3 regions of the Streptococcus gallinaceus genome follow, and region 3 is predicted to be linked to each of the others. Evidence: predicted binding sites of a transcription regulator. Region 3 holds the regulator's gene; each other region holds the start of a gene.
The links. Region 3 encodes NrdR, which represses ribonucleotide reductase genes. Its sites were predicted from a motif close to ACACNATATATNGTGT; they were not measured.
Positions count from the first base shown of each region.

Region 1: nrdD (anaerobic ribonucleoside-triphosphate reductase) is a predicted target of NrdR. The motif match lies at 4,365-4,380, and genes of this name have one in related genera.
Region 2: nrdH (glutaredoxin-like protein NrdH) is a predicted target of NrdR. The motif match lies at 6,108-6,123, and genes of this name have one in related genera.

Region 1 is NZ_JBEPMK010000006.1:68,941-79,169, reverse strand. It holds gene recA (recombinase RecA) at 1-349, shown strand, start outside; gene spx (transcriptional regulator Spx) at 494-892, shown strand; gene ABID27_RS08400 (IreB family regulatory phosphoprotein) at 1,012-1,278, shown strand; gene ruvX (Holliday junction resolvase RuvX) at 1,278-1,697, shown strand; gene ABID27_RS08390 (DUF1292 domain-containing protein) at 1,708-2,025, shown strand; gene ABID27_RS08385 (hypothetical protein) at 2,141-2,518, shown strand; gene ABID27_RS08380 (putative glycosyltransferase family protein) at 2,718-4,280, shown strand; gene nrdD (anaerobic ribonucleoside-triphosphate reductase) at 4,432-6,624, shown strand; gene ABID27_RS08370 (hypothetical protein) at 6,646-6,777, shown strand; gene ABID27_RS08365 (GNAT family N-acetyltransferase) at 6,777-7,268, shown strand; gene nrdG (anaerobic ribonucleoside-triphosphate reductase activating protein) at 7,291-7,884, shown strand; gene glf (UDP-galactopyranose mutase) at 8,222-9,325, shown strand; tRNA gene ABID27_RS08350 (tRNA-Lys) at 9,473-9,545, opposite strand; RNA gene ssrS (6S RNA) at 9,547-9,741, opposite strand; gene ABID27_RS08340 (replication-associated recombination protein A) at 9,826-10,229, opposite strand, start outside.
Region 2 is NZ_JBEPMK010000001.1:296,278-306,506, reverse strand. It holds gene ptsP (phosphoenolpyruvate--protein phosphotransferase) at 1-559, opposite strand, end outside; gene ABID27_RS01585 (phosphocarrier protein HPr) at 564-827, opposite strand; gene icd (NADP-dependent isocitrate dehydrogenase) at 971-2,152, opposite strand; gene ABID27_RS01575 (citrate synthase) at 2,155-3,273, opposite strand; gene acnA (aconitate hydratase AcnA) at 3,270-5,939, opposite strand; gene nrdH (glutaredoxin-like protein NrdH) at 6,221-6,442, shown strand; gene nrdE (class 1b ribonucleoside-diphosphate reductase subunit alpha) at 6,474-8,633, shown strand; gene nrdF (class 1b ribonucleoside-diphosphate reductase subunit beta) at 8,912-9,871, shown strand; gene ABID27_RS01550 (CPBP family intramembrane glutamic endopeptidase) at 9,915-10,229, opposite strand, start outside.
Region 3 is NZ_JBEPMK010000004.1:15,222-25,450, reverse strand. It holds gene ABID27_RS06000 (DEAD/DEAH box helicase) at 1-335, shown strand, start outside; gene ABID27_RS05995 (DUF4059 family protein) at 348-572, shown strand; gene trxB (thioredoxin-disulfide reductase) at 584-1,501, shown strand; gene ABID27_RS05985 (ArsR/SmtB family transcription factor) at 1,512-1,814, shown strand; gene ABID27_RS05980 (cation diffusion facilitator family transporter) at 1,891-2,781, shown strand; gene ABID27_RS05975 (DUF177 domain-containing protein) at 2,847-3,383, shown strand; gene gnd (NADP-dependent phosphogluconate dehydrogenase) at 3,460-4,884, shown strand; gene ABID27_RS05965 (response regulator transcription factor) at 4,888-5,577, shown strand; gene ABID27_RS05960 (AI-2E family transporter) at 5,771-6,880, shown strand; gene nrdR (transcriptional regulator NrdR) at 6,998-7,471, shown strand; gene ABID27_RS05950 (replication initiation and membrane attachment family protein) at 7,475-8,629, shown strand; gene dnaI (primosomal protein DnaI) at 8,626-9,528, shown strand; gene ABID27_RS05940 (NADPH-dependent oxidoreductase) at 9,521-10,229, shown strand, end outside.

The DNA of each region.
Region 1 (10,229 bases), on a different contig from region 3:
GAAGAACAAGGTGGCGCCTCCATTTAAGGAAGCCGTTGTGGAAATCATGTACGGTGAAGGAATCTCACGTACGGGTGAATTGATTGAGATCGGAAGTAATCTCGGTATTATCAATAAGGCTGGTGCCTGGTATTCTTACAATGGTGAGAAGATTGGTCAAGGTTCTGAAAATGCTAAGAAATTCTTGGCAGATAATCCAGCTATCTTTGATGAAATTGATCGTAAAATCCGTATTCACTATGGTTTGATTGAAGAAGATGCATCACCTAGTGTTGAAGTAGCAGAAGAAGTTGTGGCAGAACAAGACTTGGTCTTAGACCTTGATGGTGGTATCGAATTAGAAGATTAACCAACTGACCAGAGATTTTTCGGGAATCTCTGGTTTTTGCTTGACAAAACGCTAAAAAAGTTATAAATAGGTCTCCAGACCGAGTTCATTTGTGATATAATGGTCTATAATGTATTTAGTATAGGTAGCAAAGGAGATACTACATTGATTAAAATTTATACTGTATCTAGTTGCACGAGTTGTAAAAAAGCTAAAAATTGGTTAAATGCTCACCAATTATCTTATAACGAGCATAATCTTGGCAAAGAATCCATCACAAAAGAAGAAATTCTACGAATTTTGGCCAAAACAGAAAACGGCATTGCCAGCATCGTATCGTCTAAAAACCGCTATGCCAAGAGTTTGAACTGTGATATCGAAGAATTAAGTGTCAATGAGGTGATTGACCTCATCACGGAAAATCCTCGTATTCTAAAAAGTCCGATTCTGATTGACGAAAAACGTCTGCAAGTGGGCTACAAAGAAGACGATATTCGAGCATTTTTGCCTCGTTCTGTACGGAATGTTGAAAATGCTCAAGCGCGTATGCGAGCAGCTTTGTAATGAAGTGAGCAGTCTGAAACAATCAGACTGTTTTCTTTTCCAAATGATGCCCTATCATTGAAAGCGCTGATAAAATGTGCTATAATAGACTGTAAAATAGATTGAAGGAAGGTGTAAGTATGGGATTCACTGAAGAAACAGTTCGTTTCCGTTTGGATGATGGTAATAAGCAAGAGATTAGTCAAACATTGACAAATGTTTACAGCTCTCTAAATGAAAAAGGTTACAACCCTATAAATCAAATCGTTGGTTATGTATTGAGTGGAGATCCAGCTTATATCCCTCGTTACAACGATGCTCGGAATCAAATCCGTAAATATGAACGTGATGAGATTGTTGAAGAGTTGGTTCGTTTCTACCTGAAAGAAAACGGGATTGATTTATAATGAGAATCATGGGATTAGACGTTGGTTCTAAGACGGTTGGGGTAGCCATTTCCGATCCATTAGGCTTTACAGCCCAAGGGTTAGAGATTATTCCAATTAATGAAGACCAAGGTGAGTTTGGGTTTGAGCGTTTAGCGGATCTTGTGAAAAACTATAAGGTCGATAAGTTCGTGGTCGGTTTACCTAAGAATATGAACAATACGAGCGGTCCTCGTGTCGAAGCCAGTCAGGCTTACGGCGATAAACTCATCGAATTGTTTGGTTTGTCAGTAGATTACCAAGACGAGCGTCTGACGACGGTTGCTGCGGAGCGGATGTTGATTGAACAAGCAGATATCAGCCGCGGAAAGCGTAAAAAGGTTATTGATAAATTAGCTGCTCAGTTGATTTTACAAAATTATTTAGATAGAACATTTTAAGGAGGCCACCATGGCACACAATCATGAACACGACCACAATCACGACGAACGTGAGTTGATTACATTGGTTGACGACCAAGGTAATGAGACATTATTTGAAATTCTTTTGACAATTGATGGTCAAGAAGAATTTGGTAAAAACTACGTTCTCTTGATTCCTGCAAGTGCGGAAGAAGATGAAAACGGTGAAGTTGAAATTCAAGCCTACTCATTTATCGAAAATGAAAACGGTACTGAAGGCGACCTGCAACCAATCCCAGAAGATGCAACAGCAGAATGGGACATGATCGAAGAAGTATTCAACAGCTTCTTAGACGAAGAAGAATAAAAGAAAGAGCGGTTATACCGCCTTTTTTGTTTTGTAGACCTAGGCGTCAAAATTGACACTCTTTTACGTCCTATACTACAATAATAATTGTACAAATAGAAATGGAGGCTTGTAAATGAAACGAAGAGGTTTAATTTTATTGCTCGCTGCAACAGCGATATTCTTGGGAGCTTGTGATGACCGTGAGGTAGGTCACTCAGCAGCTAGTAGCCAAGTCAGAAGTTCCCAGTCATCCAGCACTACTGCGACAGACATTGATGGAACTTATATTTTGGAAGAGATGGACGAAACCAAGACTTTGACAATTTCCAAAGGGCAAGGTAGTTTAGAAACGCTTGAAAAAGATGGAGAAAAAGAAGTTGAGCAAGTGACGGTTGATACGGCTAAGAACCAACTCCGTATCGGCGAGGACCATCATACTTATCGGTTGGAAGGGGACAAATTAACCTTGACAGAAGACGATGGAGAGGCTTCTATTTATCAGAAAAAATAAGGGCTGCCTTCGGGCAGTTTTTTTCGAATAAATAGGTATGAAGAGTGAACAAAAGACAAATAAAGAAGAGTATCCTGGGAAGAAATGGCTAACTTTCCGTGAATTGGAGCGCTATGCTAAATTGCATCTCAAATCAGAGAGAAAATGACAGACATCAGACTTTTTGGTATAATGAATTCATTACACCAAGGAGAGTAACATGACAGAAATCGATACAGTAGGAACAGAAAATCTGTCCAGACGTTCACAGAAAAGAGGACGACGTCGTCGTGAGACAGTTGAATCTGAATCTTTTAATCATGAATTTAAGAAAAATCTAGTACCGGGTCGCTTTTTTCCGGCTCTACTATGGAGTCTCATCCTTAGTTTTTTGAGTGTGGGCAATCCTTTATTTACAGGATTGGCTAATAATCTTCAGACTCATACCCTGTATGCGGGAATGGCTATGAAAGCCGGTCAGAGTCCCTACGGAGACTTCTTCAGTAACAATGGTCTTCTGTACCATCTGTTGACTTTCTTAGGCACGTTTCTAGGAAATCCACTGGTGTTCGTCGGATTACAGTTTATCGCCTTGGTGATCGCGGGTGTCTACTTCTACAAATTAATGGCCTATTTTAGCCAAAGCCGTGAAACGGCCACTCAGTTGAGTATGTGGTTTTACCTGTTTGTACTGGCCTTGGGCTTTGGTGGTCTCTATGCAACCATTTTTGCCTTGCCATTTGTGTTGACCAGCCTTTGGTTTTTGGTTCGTTATTTTGAAAATGCGGTGCGGGACGAGGCTTTCATCCTGTACGGAATTGATGCAGCCTTGGTCTTCATGATTTATCCAAAGAGTGTGATCTTGTGGATTGTGGCGAGCTTAGTTTTATTCGTTTACAATATTCGCTATGGTCGTAAAGCGCGCGCTGTCTACCAATTTTTGGCAAGTTTATTTGGCTTCTTATTTATAATATACTCTGTTGGTTACTATACCTTCGTGAAGCAGATATTGGGTGTGGCCATCTCTCAGACATTCTTTTACAATCTGCAGTTGAATTTCATGTCTGCAACGATATTGTGGGTTGCAGGGATTGTCTTGTTGATCTTGTTCCTGACTGGCTTCCTGAAGAATTTTATCATGGCCTTGGCTTCTATGGCGTCTGGTAAGCATTTGGCTATCAAGATGGTTGTTATTTTAACCTTCTTGGTGCAAATTGTCTTTATTTTAGGCAATCCAGTGATTGATTTGAGTCAATTTATTTTATTGTTGCCTTGTGGTTTTGTCATGGCCCTTTCCTCTGTGGAGGAGAAAAAGGAAAGTCTTGATCTGGAAGAGTTGATGATTGAGGAGGAAGAAAAGCCTGCTCCCTACAGCTATCTTCGCTCACAATTTTTCCTTCCGATACTCGTGTGCTTGTTTATCCCAATGCAGCCAGTTTTGGCATTTGTCTTGGACGGTCAAGTGGCGAAGGAACGTACAGAGGTGGCCAGCTACATTAAGACTCATGCGGACAAAGATGCGGAGATTTACAGCTGGGATAACAGTGCGGAGGTCTACCTTAATTCAGGTCATCTTTCATCCTCTCGGTTTATTGCTGCCCAGCCATATTTGACAAATGAGGCTAAAACTGCTTTTGATTATGATTTGAACAATGGCAAGGCACAATATGTGGTGGTCAATAAAGGGATTTCCTTGCCGGAAAAACTCAAATCTGTCTTGCAGGATAACTACGAAAAAGAGGACTTAAGCACCTCACATCTTACGCTTTATAAAAAGAAATAAGTGAAAAAGGCTGTGAAAACAGTCTTTTCTTTTATATTTGCAATTCCTATATATTGTATAAAATATTTATTTTTTATTTTTTTTACACAATATATTGATTTATTTTTTTAAAGTGGTAGACTAGATATCAGTAAGTTAAAGGAGAAATGATATGGAAAATGTAGTAGTTGCAGTACAAGATTTACCATCAGTTGTCATCAAGCGGGATGGCCGTCGGGTGGCTTTTGACGAGGATAAGATTTACGAGGCTTTGCTGAAAGCGACTGCGGAAGTGGTTCCCATGTCTCCGTTAATGGAAGTGAAATTAAAGGGTATCTGTGACCGCGTTATCGCAGAGATTTCGGATCGCTTCCCACAAAATATCAAGATTTACGAGATTCAAAATATCGTGGAACACGAGCTCTTGCAGGCAAATGAATACGCCATTGCCAACGAGTATATCCATTATCGTACCAAGCGTGATTTTGAACGGGCAAAGGCGACCGATATCAATTTTACGATTGATAAATTGCTCAACAAAGACCAGACTGTCGTCAACGAAAATGCTAACAAAGATAGCGACGTCTTTAACACGCAACGTGACTTGACCGCAGGCATTGTCGGTAAATCGATCGGTCTAAAAATGTTGCCTGCCCATGTGGCTAATGCACATCAAAAGGGCGATATTCACTATCATGACTTGGATTATAGTCCGTATACGCCTATGACCAACTGCTGTCTCATAGATTTCAAAGGCATGTTGGCCAACGGTTTTAAGATTGGGAATGCTGAGGTCGAGAGTCCCAAGTCTATCCAAACTGCGACAGCGCAAATCTCACAAATTATCGCAAATGTTGCCTCTAGTCAGTATGGTGGTTGTACTGCTGACCGAATTGATGAATTTTTAGCACCTTATGCGGAGCTGAATTATCAGAAGCACCTCAAGGATGCGGAAGTTTGGGTGGCTGAGGATAAGCGGGAAGAGTATGCGCGTGCTAAGACGCGTAAAGATATCTATGATGCTATGCAGTCCTTAGAATATGAGATCAACACTCTCTTTACTTCCAATGGTCAAACGCCCTTCACCTCGCTCGGTTTTGGTCTTGGTACCAACTGGTTTGAGCGCGAGATTCAAAAAGCCATCTTGGAAATTCGGATTAAGGGATTGGGGTCAGAACACCGTACGGCTATCTTTCCGAAGTTGATTTTCACGGTTAAACGTGGACTCAATCTTGAGCCGGATTCGCCCAACTATGACATCAAACAATTAGCTTTGGAGTGCGCGACCAAGCGCATGTACCCAGACATGTTGTCCTATGATAAGATTATTGACTTGACAGGTTCCTTTAAGGCACCCATGGGTTGTCGTTCATTTTTACAAGGCTGGAAGGATGAAAACGGCCTAGAAGTCAACTCTGGTCGAATGAATCTTGGGGTTGTGACGGTCAATCTTCCACGAATCGCCTTGGAATCCAAAGGGGACATGGATAAGTTTTGGGATATTTTCAAGGAACGGATGGCAATTGCAAAAGATGCTCTGGTCTACCGTGTAGAACGTGTTAAAGAAGCGACACCAGCCAACGCACCAATTTTGTATCAATACGGCGCATTTGGCAATCGCCTTGGGAAATACGACAACGTAGACGACCTCTTTAGACATCGTCGCGCAACGGTTTCGCTGGGCTATATCGGCCTTTACGAGGTGGCAACAGTCTTTTATGGTGGTGATTGGGAGAAAAATGAGGTTGCAAAAGACTTCACCGTTGACATCGTTCGTCAGATGAAGGAACTCTGTGCGGATTGGTCTGATGAATACGATTATCACTTCTCGGTCTACTCAACGCCATCTGAAAGTTTGACAGACCGCTTCTGTCGCTTGGATGCGGAGAAATTTGGGCCAGTTGCAGACATCACGGACAAGGAATATTACACCAACTCTTTCCACTACGACGTGCGCAAGAATCCGACGCCATTTGAAAAATTGGACTTTGAAAAGGTGTATCCAGAAGCGGGTGCCAGTGGCGGCTTTATCCACTATTGCGAGTATCCTGTCTTGCAGCAAAATCCCAAAGCTTTGGAAGCCGTTTGGGACTATGCCTATGACCGTGTCGGTTATTTGGGAACCAATACACCGATTGATCGCTGTTACAAGTGCGATTTTGAAGGCGATTTTGAGCCAACAGAGCGTGGTTTTAAGTGCCCAAATTGTGGCAACACCGATCCTAAAACCGTCGATGTGGTCAAACGTACCTGTGGCTATCTGGGCAATCCTCAGGCTCGTCCAATGGTAAACGGACGCCACAAGGAAATCTCAGCCCGTGTTAAACACATGAATGGGTCAACGATTAAAACACCAGGAAATTAGAGAAAATAGAAAGTAGAGAAAATGGGAAAATTTCAATTAGATTATAAAGGAATGCAGCGTGTGGAGAAGTTTCACGAGAAACACTCAACCGTCAAATCAGACAAAAAATCGCGCGTGCAAGAATTGCTGAAAAAAGCTGGAAAGAAAAAGTAATGGAACTACGTAGACCAACCTTGGCCGATAAAGAAGCCATTTTAGCCTTGATGCGGGCTTTTGAAGAAGCGGGATCCGCTCACGATGGTGGTTTCTGGGATGCGGACAACTTCGACTACGAAGCTTGGATTGCTGGCAATGCTGACGCGGAGATGGGGCTAAACATCCCTGAGGGCTGGGTGCCTGCTATCCAGTTTGTAGGATTTGTAGGCGAGGAAGCCATTGGTTTTCTCAGCCTCCGCTTGCGTTTGAATGACCATTTGCTCAACCATGGTGGGCATATTGGTTACTCAGTCAAGCCAGAAGCGCGTGGTAAAGGTTACGCCAAAGCTATGCTAGAACAAGGTATCAGCGCAGCTATGTCCAAAAACATCCAAAAGGTGCTGGTCACTTGTAGCGTGGACAATCCAGCCAGTCGAGCGGTGATTATCGCTAATAGCGGTGTTTTTGAGGATGTCCGCGAGGGGACAGAAAGGTACTGGATAGGGTAATCTAGAGCAAAGGAGGAGTCACATGAATAATCCACAGCCTCAGGAATGGAAGTCGTCTGAACTGAGTCAGGGGCGCATCATCGACTATAAGGCTTTTAACTTTGTGGATGGTGAAGGTGTGCGGAATTCGCTCTATGTGGCGGGCTGTATGTTTCATTGTGAGGGTTGCTACAATGTAGCGACCTGGTCTTTCAAGGCGGGGATTCCTTACACCAAAGAACTGGAAGAGCAGATTATGGCGGACTTGGCACAGCCTTATGTGCAGGGATTGACCTTGCTGGGTGGTGAGCCTTTTCTCAATACAGGTATTCTCTTGCCCTTGGTCAAGCGGATTCGCCGGGAATTGCCTGAAAAAGACATCTGGTCTTGGACAGGCTATATGTGGGAGGAGATGATGCTGGAGACCGATGACAAGCTAGAATTGTTGAATTTGATTGATATTTTGGTAGATGGGCGCTTTGACCGCACCAAGAAAAATCTCATGTTGCAGTTCAGAGGGTCGTCCAATCAGCGCATTATTGATGTACAAAAATCGTTGGCACAGGGAGAAGTTGTCATCTGGGACAAACTCAATGATGGCAAGGCGAATTTTGAGCAAATCAAACGAGAAGAATGAGCGTGGGACTCAATCGTGATTTCACAGAAATCGATTTTGTTGACACTTGCTTTGCAAGCTCCATTTCCAGATTAAAAAGATCTCCCAGACCTTTTTAACCCATCACCGCACAGTTCAGTTGACTAGCTTTAAAGGTCCAAGGAGGCTGGAGATAAGGTTAACAAAGTTAGCCTCAACTATTCGAAATTGCTTGCATAGCAAGGAATGAGAACATGTCAACCTCTGCGTCAAACTGCTAAAATTATAAAAAATCAAGAACCCAGGACTGAGTCCCAGGTTCTTTTTTCTATTTAAAATATGGTATAATGGCATGGCGATAGAAGAAAGAGAGAAGAAAATGTACGATTATTTGATTGTTGGTGCGGGTTTGTCGGGAGCAATTTTTGCCTATGAGGCGACTAAGCGCGGGAAAAAGGTTAAGGTGATTGACAAGCGCAACCATATCGGTGGCAATATCTACTGTGAAAATGTTGAAGGAATTAACGTTCACAAGTACGGAGCACATATCTTCCATACGTCCAATCAGGCAATCTGGGATTACGTTAATCAATTTGCGGAATTTAATCACTATATCAACTCTCCAGTGGCTAATTATCAAGGAAAACTCTACAATCTTCCTTTCAATATGAATACATTTTATGCTATGTGGGGAACCAAGACGCCGCAAGAGGTCAAGGATAAAATTGCAGAACAGACAGCGCATTTACAGGATACGGAGCCCAAAAACTTGGAGGAACAAGCCATCAAGTTGATTGGTCAAGATGTCTATCAGACCTTGATTAAAGGCTATACAGAAAAGCAATGGGGCCGCTCTGCGCTAGATTTGCCGCCATTTATCATCAAGCGTCTGCCTGTTCGATTCACATTTGACAATAACTACTTCAACGACCGCTACCAAGGGATCCCAATCGGTGGCTACAATGTCATCATCGAAAAGATGCTGGAAGGCATTGACTTAGAGCTGGAGGTGGATTTTTTTGCTCACCGTGCTGACTTGGAAGCCAGCGCTGAAAAAGTTGTTTTTACAGGTATGATTGACCAGTATTTTGACTATGAGTTTGGGCAGTTGGAGTACCGTGGTTTGCATTTTGAGCACGAAGTATTGGATATGGAAAATTTCCAAGGAAATGCAGTTGTCAACTATACAGAAGGTGAAGTGCCCTATACACGGATTATCGAGCACAAGCATTTTGAGTTTGGGACGCAGCCAAAGACGGTCATCACTCGCGAATACCCTGCTGATTGGAAACGTGGGGACGAGCCCTATTATCCAATCAATGATGCGACAAACAACGCCATCTATGCTTGCTATCAAGAAAAAGCGACAGCCATGAGGGACAAGGTCATCTTCTGTGGCCGCTTGGCGGATTACAAATACTACGACATGCACGCAGTCATCGAACGCGCGCTGAATGTTGTAAAAGAAGAATTCGGAGAATAAAAGGCATTGAATATAAAAATGAAGCTAGTGCAGAACTTAGCTTCATTTTTTAGTTACACAAAGTTTGTGTCATCAAGTTACTTGAACAAATTTACTTCAGATAAGCAAAAAAGCCCGTCAAATCAGGCTTTTCCTCATGTTCAACCATGCCCCCTGCAGGGCTCGAACCTGCGACCCATAGATTAAGAGTCTACTGCTCTACCAACTGAGCTAAGGAGGCTAAAAAAGCTGTATTGGTACCGGTGACCCGTGATTTGTATTGATCCCGCACGCTTATAAGCAGGTGGGCAACGCGTTTCTGACTTAGTCGCTTCCGTGTGAGACGGCCTGCATACTGCCAGAAAACCTTAGTTTCCCTAGTAATACAAAAATAGTCGGTCAACACTTAGATACGGATTCGTATACCACAGCATTTATTCTGTACATTTATCTTATCACAATTTTTAAAAAATTCAAGAGGAAAAATGAAAAATTGGAAACGGTCTCAATCAAAATCTGTCTCATCCCTTGGCAGAACTAGATTTTCCAGCTTTCAAATTTTTAATTTTTTCTTGTGTCAAACCAAGTGCACGCTCGTATTTTCCAGTTTCATTGGCAGAGAAGTAGTGAGCAGTTTTTAGCTTATCAGGCAGGTATTGCTGGTCAACCCATTTTTCCGGATAGGAGTGCGGGTAGAGGTAGGTTTGGGCATTGCCCAACTCCTTGCTGCCAGCATAATGTCCGTCGCGTAAGTGACGTGGAATAGGGAGATTTCCAGATTTTCGTAGGTCGGCTAGTGCGGCATCCATGGCTAGATAGGCTGAGTTGGACTTGGGCGAAAGCGCCAGATCAATGACAACATTGGCAATGAGGATACGTGCTTCTGGGAAGCCGATTTTTTGTGCCGCATCAAGGGCGGTCACGG
Region 2 (10,229 bases), on a different contig from region 3:
CACCAATGTTTGTTACGAAAGCTTTTACAAATTGTTTGTTCAATTGAGCAGTATCAGAAGGTGTCAAGTCATGTGCAATCACGATTGACTCTTCATCGATTGTTGCTGGGTTTGGCAATTTTGCACCAAGAAGGTGAGCCAAGACACGTTTTGCAACGTCGCGGATATCTGCAGCGCGTTCTTGCATGTATGGGTTGTCTTCCATACCTTCAAAAATCGCGATGAACATATCTGTTACTTCTTTCAAACCAGTTTCGGCGTTTGTTTTCTTAGCACGGATCGTTTCTTTGATTTGACCAATCATTTCTGGGTCAGCAAGAACCATCAAATGAGCATCGAAAACCGCTGCGGCTTCTTCACCGAGGCTGTCTACTGCGTTCGCACGAATAAGAGAAAGCTCGTCTTGCGACGCCGCCAGAGCAGCATCTAGACGAGCTTCTTCTGCATTTGTATCTTCAACTGAAACAGTTTCAAATGACAAATCTGGTTGAACTAGTAGATATGCCTTAGCAACAGCAACACCGTCGGATGCTGCAATCCCTTTAAGCATTTCTGTCATAGTCTTATGCCAATCCTTCTTTGTCCATTGTTTCTGAGATAGCTGCGATAGCGTCATCAGCATCTGCACCTTCAGCAGTGATTGTTACATCAGCACCTTGACCAACACCAAGTGACATAACACCCATGATTGATTTCAAGTTAACTGATTTTTCTTTGTAGTTCAATGTAATATCTGAAGCGAATTTGCTAGCAGTTTGAACAAGCAAAGTTGCTGGACGTGCGTGGATACCTGTTTCTGCCACAATGTGGAAATCTTTTGAAGCCATGTTTGGTTTCTCCTTTGTTTTTTCAAAAATTGTAGGTTACTTGTGATAACCCTTACAATTCTATATTATACCATTTCTCACTTTCATTTTCAAGAATTTTCTATGCTACATTCAAATTTACAGTTTCAGAAAACAAGATTTCTCTATAATCTTTCAATGATTTTTTTAGAAAATTCCGAAGTGGAAAGTGCGTCTTTTCCAATCATTTGCGCAAAGTCAGCTGTGACTTGCCCTGATAAAATAGTCTCTTCGACTGCACGTGTAATCCGCTGCCCCGCTTCTTTCCAGCCTAGGTAATCCATCATCATGACAGCAGACAAGAGCAAGGAGCAAGGATTTGCCTTATCTTGACCAGCGATATCTGGTGCCGTCCCGTGTGTCGCCTCAAAGACAGCATGACCTGTCATATAGTTGATATTGGCTCCTGGCGAAATACCAATCCCTCCGACCTGAGCCGCTACCGCATCGCTGGCGTAATCGCCATTGAGATTGGTTAAAGCCACGACTTGGAAGTTTTCAGGGTGAAGAAGAATTTGCTGCAAGAAATTATCCGCAATGATGTCATTGACAAGAAGACGACCGTCTGCTAATTCTCTGGCAAATTCACGCTGGGCTAACTCGTAGCCCCACTTACGAAAACCACCTTCTGTGAACTTTTGAATATTTCCCTTATGAACAAGAGTCACTGTCGTCAAGTCATTGTCAAGGGCGAACTGGATTGCCGAACGAATCAGGCGTTCCGAGCCTTCTTGGGAAATGGGTTTTATTCCGATGGCCGATGTCTCTGGAAAGCGGATTTTAGTGACAGCCATTTCTTCTTGTAAAAATCGGATAACTCGCTCTACTTCTGCAGTTCCTTTTTCCCACTCGATACCCGCGTAGATATCTTCCGTATTTTCTCGGAAAATGACCACATTGGCCTTTTCAGGCTCCTTGAGCGGACTAGGAACTCCCTTAAAATACCGGACAGGCCGCACACAGGCAAATAAATCCAATTCCTGACGAAGCGCCACATTGAGCGAACGCATGCCCTCACCAACTGGCGTCCCAAGCGGTCCCTTGATAGCTACCAGACTCTCTTTGATAACTTTCAAAGTCTCCGCCGGCAAAGACGTTCCTGTCAAAGCAACAGCTTTTTCTCCAGCCAGAACTTCCTGCCAGGCAATAGAACACTGACCATCATAAGTCCTCTCAACTGCCCTGTCAACGATTTCTTGCACATTTTTCCAAATATCCTGCCCGACACCATCTCCTTCTATATAAGAGATAATGGGATGACTAGGCACCTGCAAAATGCCATCTTTCATGAAAATCTTCTCTGCCATACTTACCTCCGATTGATTGGCATATAAACCAAGTCTCTTTGCCCTGCATAATGCGAACGCGGCCGAATGAGTTTGTTATTTTTCTTTTGCTCTTGCACATGGGCAATCCAGCCTGACATCCGACTCATAGCAAAAATCAAGGTAAAGATGTCACTGTCAATTCTCAGCACATGATAAACCGTTGCCGAGTAAAAGTCCACATTTGGAATCAAGCCCTTTTCATGGCGAATAAACTCTTCTACTTCTTGGGATAAATTGTAAAACTCTTCATCATCCGTTCCTTGAGTCAGCGCCAGCGCCATTTCTTTTAAATATTTTTGCCGCGGATCAACCGTCTTATAAACCCGATGACCAAACCCCATTATCTTTTTTTTAGAATCCAACTTCTGACGCAGGTAACTCTCTGTATCACCAGACTCCCGAATATCCATCAGCATGTCGAACACTCGTTCATTGGCACCTCCATGAAGCGAACCTTTCAGCGTACCGATAGCTGTCGTCACACAAGAATAGATATCTGTCAAGGTCGAAGCCGTCACACGCGCCGCAAAAGTCGAAGCATTGAGCTCGTGGTCTGCGTGGAGAATGAGCGCCTTATTAAAAGCTCGCACTTCCAATTCAGAAGACTCTTCTCCCTTTAGCATATAGAGAAAATTGGCCGCAAAACCCAAATCCTCCCTCGGAGCAATGGGAGTCAAGCCCTGACGAAGCCGCGCAAAAGTAGCAATAATGGTCGGCACCTTGGCCATAATCTGGATGGATTGGTCGTACATGGCCTCAATCGAATTTTCCTCCGCATGAATATTGTAAACACCCAAGAGGGAAACCGTCGAACGCAAAACACTCATAGGATGGAGGTGCTTGCGCGACTGGATAAGAATGCACTGCTCCACTGCATCTGAAATCGCATACTCCTGTCGCAGGCGTTCTTCAAAATGATTGAGTTCAATCTGCGTTGGCAGATGCAGATTCCACAAGAGATAAATGACCTCCTCAAAAGAGGCATTATTCTCCATAAACTCAGAAATATTGTAGCCCGCATAGGATAGTTCATCATTTTCGATGGCACTGATTCGCGTATCACAGGCAATCATATCCTTAAGACCCATACTGTCTGTCATGCTAATTCCCCCATTTTTTTCTTGACAACCATCGGCAAAATACCGCCGTAGCGATAATAGCGAATATCCGCATCTGCATCAAATCGTACTTTAACTTTAAACTCCTTGACGCCCGCAGCACTGACTGCTCGCACAGTGACGATTTGCCCAACTCTTACCTCCTCCGTCACATCAATATCAAATCGTTCTGCTCCTGTCAGACCAAGACTAGCTGCACTGTCTCCCTCTAAAAACTGCAGAGGCAGCACACCCATCATGACCAGATTGGAACGGTGGATACGCTCAAAGGATTCTGCCAGCACTGCTTTGACCCCAAGAAGACTAGCCCCTTTTGCTGCCCAGTCACGACTAGAACCCATTCCGTAGTCCTTGCCTGCAATAATCAAACTTCCAACACCCGCTTCCTTGTAGGTCATAGCGGCATCATATATAGGAAGAATCTTGTCGTCATACTTGGTCCAGCCACCAATTTTTCCGTCAGCTAGTTCATTCTTGATGCGGATATTGGCAAATGTCCCCCGCATCATGACTTCGTGGTTTCCACGGCGACTACCATATGAGTTGAAATCTTGGTAATCAACCCCATTTTCAGCCAAGTACTGAGCCGCAGGACTGGTACGTGCGATATTTCCCGCTGGTGAGATGTGGTCTGTGGTAACCGTATCTCCAAACTTAGCCAGAACCGCTAGATTTTTCAAAGGAGAAATAGTCAAATCTTCCTTTAACTCATCGAAGTAAGGCGGATTTTGGATGTAGGTCGATGCTTCATTCCAAGCGTAATTTTTCCCGGTGCTGGTCTCAATGGCATTCCAACGTCGACTGTCCGTAAAGACCTGCTTGTACTCTTCTTCAAACAAATCACAGGTCACATACTTGTCCACATAGGCTGCAACTTCTTCCTGCGTCGGCATGACATCGTCTAAATAGACAGCTTGTCCAGTCTCATCATATCCAAGCGGTTCTGTCGTCAAGTCAATATTGATAGTGCCCGCCAGAGCGTAAGCCACTACCAGTGGCGGACTGGCTAGAAAATTGGCCTTGACAAGCGGATTGATCCGTCCTTCAAAATTTCGATTGCCAGATAAGACACCAGATACCAGCAAATCTTCTGACTTGATAGCTTCAGCTACCTCTGGCAAAAAATCACCCGAGTTTCCGATACAAGTCGTGCAGCCATAACCCACCAAGTTGAAGCCGAGTTGATCCAAGTATGCTTGCAGACCAGAATTGCGCAAGTACCCTGTCACCACTTTTGAGCCCGGTGCCAGCGATGTTTTCACAGCTTTTGAAACCTGCAATCCACGCTCAACTGCCTTCTTAGCTAGAAGTCCCGCTGACATGAGGACGTATGGGTTTGAAGTATTGGTACAAGAGGTAATGGCTGCGATAGCGACATGTCCTGTTGAAATTTCCACGTCCTCTGTCGCAAAGTGTACCGTCGCTGATTTGGCAACTTCATCATCAGTCAAACCAAAGCCACGAACACCGACCTCACGCACTAAGCTGGCTTGAAATTCTTCCTTGGCATCTGTTAGGGCAATCAAATCCTGAGGACGTTTTGGCCCCGAAATTGCTGGTACAATAGTCGACAAATCAAGCTCGATAACCTTTGTATAGGTCGGCGTCGTATTTTCATCGTAAAAGAGATGATTCGCCTTAGCATAGGCTTCTGTCAAACGGATATGCTCCTCCGAACGATTGGTCAAGCGCATGTAGTTGAGCGTCTCATCATCAATAGGGAAATAACCACACGTCGCGCCATATTCAGGTGCCATATTTGAAACTGTCGCACGATCTGCTAAGGACAGACTAGCCAATCCTAGACCAAAAAACTCAACGAATTTACCGACTACATTTTCCTGACGGAGGACCTGCGTGACCTTCAAAGCTAAATCCGTCGCAGTTGCAATCTTCGGCAAACGCCCCGTCAAACGAACACCGATGACTTCAGGAACAGGGAAATAAGACGCTTCACCTAGCATTGCCGCTTCGGCCTCGATGCCTCCGACACCCCAGCCTAAGACACCAATCCCGTTAATCATGGTCGTATGGCTATCCGTCCCAAACATAGAATCTGGGTAAAGTAGACCATCCTTTTCAATAATCACATCGCTCAAAAACTCGATATTAACCTGATGAATGATACCAGTCGCTGGTGGAACCGCACGATAGTTGTCAAAAGAATTTTCCGCCCACTTGAGAAATTCATAGCGTTCATGATTGCGAGTGAATTCCAAAGCCATATTTTCCTCTAGAGCCGTATCCGTGCCGAACACATCAACCTGCACACTGTGGTCTACAACTAAGTCAACTGGAATTTCTGGATTGATAAGGTCAGGATTGCCGCCACGTTTAACAACCGCATCCCGCATAGAAGCCAAATCCACCACCACTGGAACCCCCGTAAAGTCCTGCAAAATCACACGACTAGGCTTGAAAGGCACTTCTCCTTTGGGTGCACTCGCCTGGTAACGAATAAGCGTAGCAATGTTATATTTTGTAACATCCACACCATCTTCTTTCCGTAATAAACTTTCAAGAAGAATACGTACTGTATAAGGAAGAGTAGAAATATGCACACCTTCATTTAAGCAAGCAGTCGCTATATCAAAATATGAAAATGAACGAGATCCGTCTGTTATGATTTTCTTTACCTGTTCCATCATCTCAAAACCTCCGTTTTCTATTGGGGATATTATACAATATTCTGAAAATTATTGCAATATTATTTTGATTTCTGTGTTATAATTTCTAACATATAAATAACTTTTGAAAACACTGCCTCTCTTTCATGAAATTCTCTGTCAACCACAAATGCCTGTTTAATAAGGTTTGCACTATATATTGTGTATATACCGTTTTCAGCACCCAATATTTAGTTTTTCTCATTTGACTTTTGCTCTTTTTCAGTGTATTCTAGTACAGTATTAAATTTAAGGAGAAAATGATGGTAACTGTCTATTCAAAAAACAACTGTGTCCAATGTAAGATGACAAAACGCTTTTTAGATGAAAAAAATATTGAATTTAAGGAAATCAACCTCGACGAACAACCTGAATTCATCCAACACGTCAAAGACTTAGGTTTCTCAGCAGCTCCTGTTGTGGAAACAGAAACCGAAAGTTTCTCTGGATTCCAACCAAGTAAATTGAAAAACCTTGTGGGTTAATTCCTTTTTTAAGATTTAGAAAGAAAAAATTATGAGCTTGAAAAACTTGGGAGACGTTTCTTACTTCCGTCTCAATAATGAAATCAATCGTCCTGTAAACGGACAAATCCCTCTTCATAAAGACCAAGATGCTTTGGCTGCATTTTTTAAGGAAAATGTTGAACCAAATACCATGAAATTCGATACTATGGCTGACAAAATCGAATATTTATTGGAAGAAAACTATCTTGAAAGTGAATTTTTGGCGCAGTACAGCGCAGACTTTATTGAAGAATTAGCTGCATTTTTGAAATCACAAAACTTTACATTTAAGTCTTTCATGGCGGCCTATAAATTCTACAACCAATACGCTTTGAAAACCAACGATGGTAGCTTCTACCTTGAAAGCATGGAAGACCGCGTCTTGTTCAACGCTCTCTATTTTGCAGAGGGAAATGAAGAATTAGCCAAAGAGTTGGCAAATGAGATGATCCACTTGCGCTACCAACCTGCGACACCAAGTTTCTTGAATGCTGGTCGTGCTCGCCGTGGAGAATTGGTATCTTGTTTCCTCATCCAAGTGACGGATGATATGAACGCTATCGGTCGTTCCATCAACTCTGCCCTCCAACTCTCTCGTATCGGAGGTGGCGTTGGGATTTCGCTCAGCAATTTGCGCGAAGCTGGTGCCCCGATCAAGGGATACGACGGAGCCGCATCTGGTGTCGTGCCTGTCATGAAACTGTTCGAAGATAGCTTCTCCTACTCTAACCAACTCGGTCAGCGTCAAGGGGCGGGGGTTGTCTACCTGGATGTCTTCCACCCAGATATCATCTCCTTCCTTTCTACTAAGAAAGAAAACGCTGATGAAAAAGTACGTGTTAAGACCCTTTCCCTCGGAATCACTGTTCCAGATAAATTCTACGAATTGGCACGTAAAAATGAAGATATGTACCTCTTCAGCCCATACTCAGTCGAATTAGAATACGGTGTACCTTACAGCTACATTGACATCACTGAAAAATATGACGAACTCGTTGCTAACCCACGTATTCGCAAAACAAAAATCAAGGCCCGTGATTTGGAAACTGAAATCTCAAAACTCCAACAAGAATCTGGCTACCCATACATCATCAACATTGATACAGCTAACAGATCAAATCCAGTAGACGGAAAAATCATCATGTCCAACCTCTGTTCAGAGATTCTTCAAGTGCAAAAACCAAGTGTCATCAATGACGCTCAAGAATACCTGGATATGGGAACTGACGTATCATGTAACTTGGGTTCGACTAACATTGTCAACTTGATGCAATCACCTGATTTTGGAAAATCAATCCGTGTGATGACACGCGCCTTGACTTACATCACTGACCATTCTGACATCGTTGCTGTACCAACTGTTGCCCACGGGAACAAACAAGCCCACTCAATCGGACTCGGTGCCATGGGACTTCACTCTTATCTCGCACAAAATCTCATGGACTACGGTTCAGCTGAAGCTGTCGAATTTACAAACATCTACTTCATGCTCCTCAACTACTGGACTTTGGTAGAATCAAACAACATTGCTCGCGAACGCAAGGAAACTTTTGCTAACTTTGAAAAATCAGACTACGCTAACGGCACTTACTTCGACAAATACGTAACTGGTGCCTACCAACCAAATTCTGATAAAGTCAAAGGGCTCTTCGACGGCATCTTCATCCCAGACGGACAAGATTGGGCTGCTCTCCGTGACAAAGTCATGGCAGATGGTCTTTACCACCAAAACCGTCTTGCGGTAGCGCCAAACGGATCGATTTCTTATATCAATGACGTATCTGCTTCTATCCACCCAATTACACAACGGATTGAGGAGCGTCAAGAAAAGAAAATCGGTAAGATTTACTATCCTGCTGCTGGACTTTCAACTGAAACTATTCCATTCTACAAGTCGGCTTACGATATGGATATGCGTAAAGTGATTGATGTCTATGCTGCTGCAACAGAGCACGTGGACCAAGGTCTTTCATTGACACTTTTCCTTCGCAGCGAATTGCCAAAAGAACTCTACGAATGGAAAACCGAAAGCAAACAAACCACTCGTGACCTTTCTATCTTGCGCAACTACGCCTTCAACAAAGGCATTAAGTCTATCTACTATGTCCGCACCTTTACAGATGACGGTGAAGAAGTCGGCGCAAACCAATGTGAAAGCTGTGTGATTTGACGTAGCAAGAAGGATTGGAGCCTTAGCTCCTAAGCCTTCTACGCCAAGCACTATGGTGCATTGGCTAGCTACCTCACTAACTGCGCAAAAGGTGTATGATCGACACCTTTTGCTTCGTGTCGTAAGGCACAGAAAACTTGGAGTTAGCGCTCCTGCTTCCTCATCTCTATCAATAGAAAAATTATAAATTCTAGAATTTTCATAGAACCTAGGGCTTTCATCCGGGTTCTTTGATTTATGTTATAATAACTGTATCACTCTGTTAGGAGAAAATTTTCATGACAACTTACTATGAAGCTATAAACTGGAATGCCATCGAGGATGTCATCGACAAGTCTACTTGGGAAAAGTTGACGGAGCAATTTTGGCTCGATACACGTATTCCTTTGTCAAATGACTTGGATGACTGGCGTAAACTTTCAGCCGTGGAAAAAGATTTGGTCGGTAAAGTGTTCGGGGGATTGACTCTCTTGGATACCATGCAGTCTGAATCTGGTGTGGAGGCCATTCGTGCCGACGTTCGTACACCTCACGAAGAAGCTGTTCTCAACAATATCCAATTTATGGAATCTGTCCACGCAAAATCCTACTCTTCAATCTTTTCAACTTTGAATACTAAGTCTGAAATCGAAGAAATTTTTGAATGGACCAACAACAATGAGTATCTTCAAGAGAAGGCTCGTATCATCAACGATATTTACGAAAACGGAAACGCCCTACAGAAGAAAGTTGCATCAACTTATCTTGAAACCTTCCTCTTCTACTCTGGCTTCTTCACTCCACTCTACTACTTGGGTAACAATAAACTAGCCAACGTTGCTGAGATTATCAAACTCATCATCCGCGATGAGTCCGTTCACGGGACTTATATCGGTTACAAATTCCAACTTGGTTTTAATGAATTGCCTCAAGAAGAGCAAGAAGAATTCCGTAGCTGGATGTACAATCTCCTCTACCAACTTTATGAAAACGAGGAAAAATACACTCAATCCCTCTACGACCAAGTCGGATGGACTGAGGAAGTGTTGACCTTCCTCCGCTACAACGCCAATAAGGCTCTCATGAATTTGGGACAAGATCCACTCTTCCCAGACTCAGCCGATGATGTCAATCCAATCATCATGAACGGTATCTCCACTGGAACATCCAACCACGACTTCTTCAGTCAGGTCGGAAACGGTTACCTCCTTGGTACAGTTGAAGCCATGCAGGACGATGACTACAATTTCGGTTTATAATCAAAAAACTCCTTAGAAATCAAATTTCTAAGGAGTTTTCTTTTTAGACCAGCAGGATACTCACAAAAGCGAGAAGATTATTTGCCATATGGAGACCAATCGGATAGCGGAGGTCATCTTTTGCCAGATAAAGCCAAGAAAATGCAAATCCCATTGTCCCATAAATCAAGAAATGAATCGGTGTGTTAGGCATATGAAGGAGAGAAAAGAAGCTAGCAGATACCAAACAATAGACAATTGCCTGTCTCATACTTGCAATTTCCGGGAAAAAGTAGCCACGTAATATGCCTCGGAAAATGTATTCTTCCAAGATTGGCGCAAAAATGACTGTATTGAAAAATGCTGGAATCGGTACAGC
Region 3 (10,229 bases):
GCTTGTCGGGGATTGCCATCACCCTCTATCAACCAAGTGATGATGCAGATATCCGTGAGTTGGAAAAGATGAATATCAAGTTCCAACCAAAAGAAATCAAAGATGGCGAATTTCAAGATACTTATGACCGTGACCGTCGTGTCAATCGTGAAAAATCAAATGAAAAACTAGATTTAGAAATGATTGGCTTGGTCAAGAAGAAAAAGAAAAAAATCAAACCGGGCTACAAGAAAAAAATCAAGTGGGCAGTTGACGAAAAACGCCGTAAGACCAAGCGTGTGGAAGCGCGTGCTAAAGGTCGTGCGGAGCGCAAAGCCAAACGCCAAAGTTTTTAATTGAGGTGAATCATGCTGCAAACGATTTTAGGTTTTTATCTTCAAAGTCTCCTCTTTTCAGCGATTATTGTTGTCGTGATGAGTCTGATTTGGTTTGCGAGACGGGCTGGAAAAGGACTGGATCAGACAGTGAATGACCGTCGTCAGTTTTTGATTGATTTGTTGATGATCAATATCATGACAATTCCGATTCTTGCTTTTGGAATCGTTGGAATTCTTATCATGTTTAGGGTTTAGAAAGTAGAAATATGTACGATACAATTATTATTGGAGCAGGGCCTGCAGGGATGACCGCAGCGCTCTATGCAGGTCGTAGCAATCTCAAGGTTGCTCTTTTGGAACGTGGGATTTACGGCGGCCAAATGCAAAATACGGCTGATATTGAAAATTACCCAGGTTATGCCAATATTTCCGGACCAGAATTATCTGAGAAAATGTTTGAACCGCTTGAAAAATTCGGTGTGGACCATCTTTTTGGACAAGTCCTTCGTGTGGAAACTGACGGTCCTGTCAAAAAAGTGATTACAGAAGACGAGACCCTGGAAACCAAGTCAATTGTCCTTGCAATGGGGGCCAAACACCGTTTGTTGGGCATACCGGGTGAAGCAGAATACAATAGCCGTGGTGTATCCTACTGTGCAGTTTGTGACGGGGCTTTCTTCCGTGACCAAGATTTATTGGTCGTAGGTGGAGGAGACTCTGCGGTGGAAGAAGCAGCTTTCTTGACACAATTTGCTAAGTCAGTGACAATCGTGCATCGTCGTGATAAATTGCGTGCCCAGCAAGTGCTGCAAGACCGTGCTTTTGCCAATGAAAAAATCAATTTCATCTGGGATAGTGTTGTCGAAGAGATCAAAGGCGATGACCGCAAGGTCCAATCTGTTGTCCTTAAAAATGTTCAGACAGGTGAAGTGTCAGAGCATGCTTTTGGTGGTGTCTTTATCTATGTTGGATTGGATCCGATGACGGACTCTGTTGCGGACTTGGGTATCACTGATGAAGCGGGTTGGATTGTGACCAACGACCTCATGGAAACCAGTCAAGCAGGTGTGTTTGCGGCTGGTGATATTCGCCAAAAATACCTTCGCCAAGTTACAACGGCTGTAGGGGATGGTGCCATGGCTGGTCAGCAGGTCTACAACTATTTGACAGCTTTGGAAGGATAAGGTTGCTTATATGTCTTACCAAGATGATATGCAGTCATTAGAAAGAACAGCCCAGCTTTTTAAAGTTTTAGGTGATCAGACACGTCTGAAAATTCTTTACTTACTCTCTAAACGAGGTTCGTTAAAAGTTGAAGATATTATCTACGAATTAGGTATGGAACAGTCAGCTGTCTCTCATCAACTAAGTAAATTACGAAAAAATCATATTGTTAAGGGGCAAAAAATGGGCAAGTACGTTGTCTACCAAATGGTAGATGAGCATGTTCGTCATATGTTTGAGCTGGCTCTAGCTCATAGCCAAGAGGAGGAATAAAATCCTTCTTTTTTGTTTGACAAATGAACGTCTAATCATATATAATATATGAAAGTATATTCATGCGAGGTAAATCATGAAAAATAAATTTGTATCTAGTACCTTGATAGCTTTTTGGCTTAATTTCTCTTTTTCAATTGTTGAATTTATATTTGGGACCTTGTTTCAATCGGCGGCTATATTAGCGGATGCTGTTCATGATATGGGAGATGCCCTTGCAATCGGTTTATCCTATTTCTTAGAAAAAATTTCAAAGAAGAAAGGCAATGATCGCTTTAGCTTGGGATATGACCGCTTTGCCCTCCTAGGAGCAATGGTCACATCGGTGATTTTAATAGTAGGTTCAATTTTTGTATTGGTTGAAACTGTACCACGCTTGTTTAATCCACCTGTTGTAGATAAAATTGGCATGCTATTGCTTGGTGTGATTGCCATTGTCATCAATGCTGTGGGGAGTTTTGTCCTTTCTGAGAAGTCATCAGAAAACGAAGAAGTTCTCAGTCTACACTTTCTGGAAGATATCTTAGGATGGATAGCAGTTATTATCGTAGCTCTGGTTCTCCAAGTGACAGACTGGTATTTTTTGGATCCATTACTTTCTGTTGCAATTTCTATTTTTATATTGAGTAAGGCGCTTCCTCGTTTTTGGAAAAATTTCTTAGTTTTTATGGAAGCTGTTCCAGCAGACATTGATTTACAGCAGATAGAAAATGAAGTTGAAACAGTTGAACATGTGAAAAAAGTAGTAGATTTGAGCGTTTGGTCTTTAGATGGACGGCAACATGTGGCAACGCTTCATCTGTGGATTGATGATGCCGCAGATGAAAAATCGGTCCGTCAAGAAGTGGTCGAACTCCTTCATTGTCACAATATTGTCGAAGCAACAGTTCAATTTGATCAAAATATGGAAGAACACCAAGAACATTGTCGCAAAGTAATTTTATCTGAACACAGGCATCAACACTGACAGCTTTATGGCTGAGTGTGGTATAATAAATGAAAACTCTAAATAGTGATAGGAAGTTGATATAGATGTTTCATATTTATGATATTCAAAAAAATCCAGAGGGTATTCAGTTTGAAAAGAGCCTGGATGTGACCGAGGAACTCAAGGGTCGTAATGCTGAGATTCTGGATTTGACGCCAGTTTTGGCTCAAGGAAGTGTTCGATTTGAAGCTGGATTTTACTTTTTAGATTACAGCATGTCTTACACCATTACCTTGGCCTCTAGCCGTTCATTAGCGCCGGTGGAGAGAGTAGAGACGATTGCAGTCAATGAAATCTTTGTGGCAGATGAATCCGTCCTAAAGGAAAAAGACTTGGTGGACGCAGATATGGTATTGGTAGTAGAGGATGAACAAATCCGCCTTGATGAAAGTGTTGCAGACAATATTTTGCTGGCAGTTCCCTTGAAAATTTTGACACCAGAAGAGGAAGCTGGTTTTGCTATGCCATCTGGAAATGATTGGGCTGTCTTGACAGAAGATGATTTCCAAGAAAGTCAGCAAGAGAAAAAAGAAGCAAGCAGTCCATTTGCCCAGTTACAAGGGCTTTTCGACCAAGAATGAAATTGACAGAATATTTGCAAAATCTTCCTTTTTGTTGTACAATGAAAAAGATAAACTATTACAGAGGAGTAAACTCATGACAAAAGCAAACTTTGGTGTAGTAGGGATGGCCGTAATGGGTCGTAACCTCGCCCTCAACGTTGAATCACGTGGCTATACAGTTGCCATCTATAACCGTTCAGCAAACAAAACAGAAGATGTGGTTGCGAGCAACCCAGGTAAAAAATTAGTACCAAGTTATGATGTGGAGTCTTTCGTAAATTCGATTGAAAAACCTCGCCGTATCATGCTCATGGTGCAAGCTGGTAAAGGTACAGATGCGACAATTCAAGCGCTTCTTCCATACTTGGACAAGGGCGATATCTTGATTGACGGTGGGAATACTTACTTTGAAGATACCATCCGTCGTTCAAATGAATTGGCTGACTCTGGTATCAACTTCATCGGTACAGGTGTTTCTGGTGGTGAAAAAGGTGCCCTCGAAGGCCCATCTATCATGCCTGGTGGTCAAAAAGAAGCTTACGAATTGGTAGCAGATGTCCTTGAAGAAATCTCAGCTAAAGCTCCAGAAGATGGTGCTCCATGTGTGACCTACATCGGTCCTGATGGCGCAGGTCACTATGTGAAAATGGTTCACAACGGGATTGAGTACGGAGATATGCAACTTATCGCCGAAAGCTATGACTTGATGCAACACTTGCTTGGTCTATCTGTTGATGAAATGGCAGACATCTTCACTGAGTGGAACCAAGGTGAATTGGATAGCTACTTGATTGAGATTACAGCTGATATCTTGAAACGTAAAGATGATGAAGGCCAAGATGGACCAGTTGTAGACTACATTTTGGATGCTGCCGGTAACAAAGGAACTGGTAAATGGACAAGCCAACAATCACTTGATTTGGGTGTACCATTGTCATTGATTACAGAGTCTGTGTTTGCTCGCTACATCTCTACTTATAAAGAAGAGCGCGTGCATGCTAGCAAGGTTCTTCCAAAACCTGCTGCAGTGAGCTACGACGGTGATAAAGCTGAATTGATTGAAAAGATTCGTCAAGCGCTTTACTTCTCAAAAATTATTTCATACGCACAAGGTTTTGCACAACTTCGTGTAGCTTCTAAAGAAAACAACTGGAACTTGCCATTTGCAGACATTGCGTCAATCTGGCGTGCAGGTTGTATCATCCGTTCACGTTTCTTGCAAAAGATTACAGACGCTTACAACCGTGAAGCAGACTTGGCCAACCTTCTCTTGGATGAATACTTCCTTGATGTAACAGCTAAATACCAACAATCCGTTCGTGATGTGGTGAGTTTGGCTGTGCAGGCAGGTGTACCAGTACCAACATTCTCAGCAGCCATCACTTATTTTGATAGCTACCGCGCTGAAAACTTACCAGCCAACTTGATTCAGGCTCAACGTGACTACTTTGGTGCTCACACTTACCAACGTAAAGACAAAGAAGGCGTCTTCCATTATTCATGGTATGATGAAAAATAAGATATGACCAAAAAGATTTTAATTGCAGGTAAAGAGCGAAATCTATCGCATTTTGTATCAATGGAATTACAGAAGAAAGAATACATTGTGGATTATGCTGCGACAGGAGAAGAAGCGCTCCAGCTTGCAAATGAAACAGATTTTGATTTTATCATTATGAGTTTCCAACTGTCAGATATGACCAGTAAAGAATTGGCTGGAAACATCCTCAAGACTAAGCCTGCGACAGTGATGATTGTCGTAGCAGAACCTGAGGAAGCGGAGCAGTTCGGTGAAGATATCCGAGCCTATGCTGTTTCTTATATTATCAAGCCTTTTGTCATCCAGGAATTGGTGAGTCAGGTGGATATGATTTTTCGTGGTCGAGATTTTATCGACGAGCATTGCAAGCAAGTAAAATTGCATGCAGCTTACCGTGACCTAAAAATTGATTTTCAAAATCGAACGGTGACGCGCGGTTCCGAACTCATTGCTTTGACCCGCCGCGAATATGACCTCTTGGCAACCTTGATGAACAGCCAAGAAACCATGACGCGTGAGCAGTTGCTGGAAAAGGTTTGGCAGTACGAATCCGGAACGGAGACCAATGTAGTGGATGTCTATATCCGCTACCTTCGTGGAAAATTAGATATTCCAGGGCAGTTATCCTACATCAAAACCATCCGTGGAGTTGGTTATGCCATGCGTGACTAATATCCCTATAGCGAAGATCAGGTGAGGGTTCTCTCATCTGATTTTTATCTAGATTAGATTCTAATATAGTTGTTTTATTTTAGTGCGAGGCAAAGAGGTGTGGGCTGTACTGAAGTACGGCAAACCGAGTTAGCGAAGCAATCAAATAAAACGAAATGACTATAGTTTAAAATTTGTGTAAAAAGGAAGTAATATGAAGACCACATTTAAGGAAAAAATCTTGCTGATTACCTTTGCGTCCCTAGTTTTATTAGCTGTTTTGCAGTATGAAGCAATCTTGAAACTGATTTCGCTCTTGCTCGGGAGCGTCAACTCTCTTTTGATTGGTGCGATTTTTGCATTTGTGCTCAATGTACCGATGAAAAAATTAGAGAATTTGATTGAAAAAGTTCCTTTTTTGAAAAAATCTAGTCGTCCCCTAGCGATTGCGGGAGTTTTGGTAGCGTTTGCCTTGATTGTGACAGGTTTGGTCATGATTATCCTACCAACGCTGACAACTACGATTTCACAATTGGTTAGTGTGACCAATGAAGCTATTCCAAAGTTGGTTTCTGCCTTGCAAGAAAATGGTGTCCTGTCCAGTAAGGTAGGACAGGAAGTGAACAGCTATGTTAGCAAATTTACAGGTTGGGACAATGTCTCTTCTTATGTGACGTCCTTTTTAGCAGGATTGGCGACAAATGTTACAGGTATTTTCTCAAATGTTCTAACCTTGATTATGGCTTTCTTTTTCACCTTGAGCATCTTGGCTAGCAAGGAGCATTTGCAAGCCATGTCATCTAAGTTGTTGGTGGCTATTTTCCCAGAAAAAGTGGTGCATAACCTAACTTATGTGGGTGAAGTCATTATTGATACCTACGACCGTTTTCTGATGAGTCAGATTGTAGAGGCTTGTATTATCGGGGTCTTGGTATTTGCGGGTTATTCTTTATCTGGGATTCCTTATGCGGCCATGGCTGGTATCTTAGCTGGCGTTTTGTCCTTCGTGCCTTACATCGGTCCGCTTTCTGCTTGCTTGATCAGTGCGCTCTTTGTCTCTGTCCAAAATCCGCTGCTGGCTCTGTGGTCGATTGTGCTTTTCCAGATTATTCAGTTGATTGAGGGAAATGTCATTTACCCACGTGTTGTCGGTCAATCCGTTGGCTTGCCAACCTTGTTTACCTTGGCTGCTGCCTTGATTGGTGGGAATTTATTTGGTTTGATAGGGATGGTCTTCTTTACACCGATTTTTGCAGTTATTTATCGTCTGGTTCGGGAATGGACCTATGAACGATTGGCTGAAAAAAGCGCAGACGAAGCCTGATTGTAATTGGTATTGGTTACCTTGTATCTTGTCAGGGGGTGAGCCTAGCTCACTCCCTTTTATTCTCCTTAGAAATGTGGTACAATGAGATGATAATGATAAAATGGGGGAAAGAAGATGCGTTGTCCCAAATGTAATAGTTTGAAGTCAAGTGTAGTGGATAGTCGACAAGCGGAAGATGGCAATACCATCCGCCGCCGTCGTGAATGTGAAAAATGTGACTATCGTTTTACAACTTATGAACGTGTAGAAGAAAAGACGCTAGTTGTCGTAAAAAAAGATGGGACGCGCGAGCAATTTTCTCGTGAAAAAATCTTCAATGGGATTATTCGTTCCGCCCAAAAACGTCCAGTTTCTAGCGCTGAAATCGATGAAGTTGTCAATCGGATTGAACAAAAGGTTCGTGCTCAGAGTGATAACGAGGTAGAAAGTGATGTCATTGGGAATCTGGTCATGGAAGAGTTGGTTGATTTGGATGAGATTACCTATGTTCGTTTTGCTTCAGTCTATCGTTCCTTCAAGGATGTGAGCGAGTTGGAAATTTTGCTCAAGCAGATTACAAAAAGTGCCAAGCATAAAAAGCAGGACTAAGTTATGAAACCAAACGATACCTATGCTTACCTAGCAGGGCAACAATTTACGCCGGATTTTGCTAGTTTGGCCGCTTGCTACCAGCCGATTTTGGGGCTGGAGGCAACGGCACTCTACCACTATCTCTGGTCTTTTTATGACAATGGTCGTGGGCGGTATAAATTTAGTCGTGTGCTCAATCATCTAGGTTTGGGGACGCAGGCGGTGGAAGCGGCTCTCAATGTCTTATCTGCCATGAAGCTGTTGGACATCTATCAGTTGGAGGATGGAGTGAGTTTGCAGTTGCTTCGTCCTTTATCGCAGCAGGAATTTCTCAAGCACCCCCTTTACCATTCGCTGTTAGTCAAAAAAATTGGTGAGCCTGCCGTTCAATTGCTAGAACAAGATTTGCCATCTGTAGATAAAAAAATCAGCAAGCAATTTTCAGAAGTTTTTTCAGTTGAGGGACAAGTGGTGTCAAACTTGAGCCAGTCCAAGGAATTTGACATGCAGTCCTTTAAGCAATTGATGGGACGGGACAATCTGCGTTTTGAAGATGAGAAAACAGATACAGTTGCCTTACATCATTTGGCGGAGCAAGCTGGATGGACTTGGTTTGAATCTTATCAAGTGGCCAAAGAAACGGCTGTGGATTTTGTCATTTCTACCAAACGAATGGCTAAAAAATGGCAATCTAAGCCAGTCAGCCAGGGGCAGTTTTCACCCCAAGAAGTATCCTTCATTCAAGAAAGTAAAAAACACAAGCCGCTAGAATTTTTACAACTCTTAAAAAACAGCCGGAAAGCAGCCTTGACAACTACAGAACGTACTTGTCTTAAAAACATGGCGCAACTGGGTTTACTCGATGAGGTCATCAACGCCATTGTGCTTTATACCTATAATCGTGTGGATTCGGCCAACTTGAATGAAAAGTATGCCTTAAAGGTGGCTAATGACTTTTCTTATCGTGGGGTTGATACGGCAGAAGCTGCAGTTTTGGCCTTGCGTGAGGGTGTAAAAATGAGCAAGCCTAGCCAGAAAACACCGGTAGAAACTAGCAATGTACCCGAGTGGAGCAAAAAAGAAGTGAAGCAAGAAAAAACAGTTCAAGATCAGAAAAGACTTGAAGAACTCCGTCGTCGGATGATGGGGGAGGAAGGAAAAGGAGGTGACCTATGAATCCAGTTCAAGAAAATATGAAGCGAGAAAATGGTGGACGTAAGTCCTTTCAAGAGCTTTATGCTGAGATTGTTAGCGATGCAGAGGTTGCAGAATTTATTGCCCAGCATCAGCTGACAGAAGACCAGGTCAGTCGCTCCTTGTCCAAGTTCTTTGAGTATCTCAATGAACGAAAAAAATATTTGGCCAAAGACTCTGCCTATATTGCGGTGGGCTACAAGCCTGTCTTGGTCATGAATGAAGGCTATGCCGATGTTTCCTACCAAGAGACGCAAGCATTGCTGGATTACCGCAAGGCGGAAGCCATCAAAAATCGCATTCAATTGATTTCTTTGCCAGCGAGTCTCAAGTCCGTTACGGCAGCAGATTTGGACTTCAAAGATGTCAATCGGATGCCGATTTATGAAGCCATTAGTGAGTTTTTAGAGCGGGTCGGTCGTGACAATAAAGGCCTCTATGTTTTTGGGAATTTTGGTATCGGCAAAAGCTATCTGATGGCTTATTTAGCTCATCAGCTATCGGTCCGTCATGAGTTGGCAACGACCATGCTTCATTATCCGACTTTTGTCGTGGATATCAAAAATGCGATTAGCTCTGGTTCGGTTAAAGAACGGATTGACGACATCAAAGCAGCTCAAGTCTTGATTTTAGATGATATCGGTGCGGAGCAGCATTCGTCTTGGGTGCGAGATGATGTCTTGCAGGTCATCTTGCAGTACCGCATGCAGGAAAATCTTCCGACTTTCTTTACCTCAAATTTTTCATTTGCAGATTTGGAACGCCATTTTTCTTCTGGGAAAACAGGAGATGAGACTTGGCAGGCCCGCCGGGTGATGGAGCGCATTCGTTATCTTGCTAGAGAAATTCATTTGGAAGGGAGCAATCGACGCCATGACTGAAACCATTGACCTAATGAAAAAACATGTCTCGGTTCGTTCCTTCACGGATCAAAAAATCCCCGACCAAGACTTGAAAGCTATCCTTGAAGCAGGACAAGCAGCGTCTAGCTGGAAAAATTTTCAGTCCTACTCCATTGTAAAAGTGCAGTCTGACACGCAAAAGCAGGCCATCTATGCCGCACAACCACAACCTTGGATTCTGAAATGTGACACGTTTTTGATTTTTATCGGAGACCTCAATCGGGCTGAAAAAGCGACGCGACTTCATGCAGAAAATTTTCATGCGGATGGTGCGGACAATCTTTTGGTGACCTCAGTAGATGCAGCCTTGGCAGGGCAAAATGTCTTACTGGCTGCTGAAAGTATGGGCTATGGGGGAGTTTTTATTGGCATGATTCGTCAAAATGCGGATGAAATTGCCAAGATTTTGCAGTTGCCAGATTATACCTATCCTGTCTTTGGAATTGCCTTGGGTGTTCCTAAAAAATTAAACGAAGTGAAGCCTCGCTTACCGCAGGAAGTACTGGTGTTTGAAGAGTTTTATCAGGAGCAGGACGCCCAAGTCATCAAGGACTTTGACCAGGTCATGACGGATTATGCAGGTGCTCGCCAGACTGAATTATGGTCTGAACGTGTAGCCATGCAGTTTGGTCAGCCAGAACATCCGATGACGGCAGCATTTTTAAAAGAACAGAAATTAT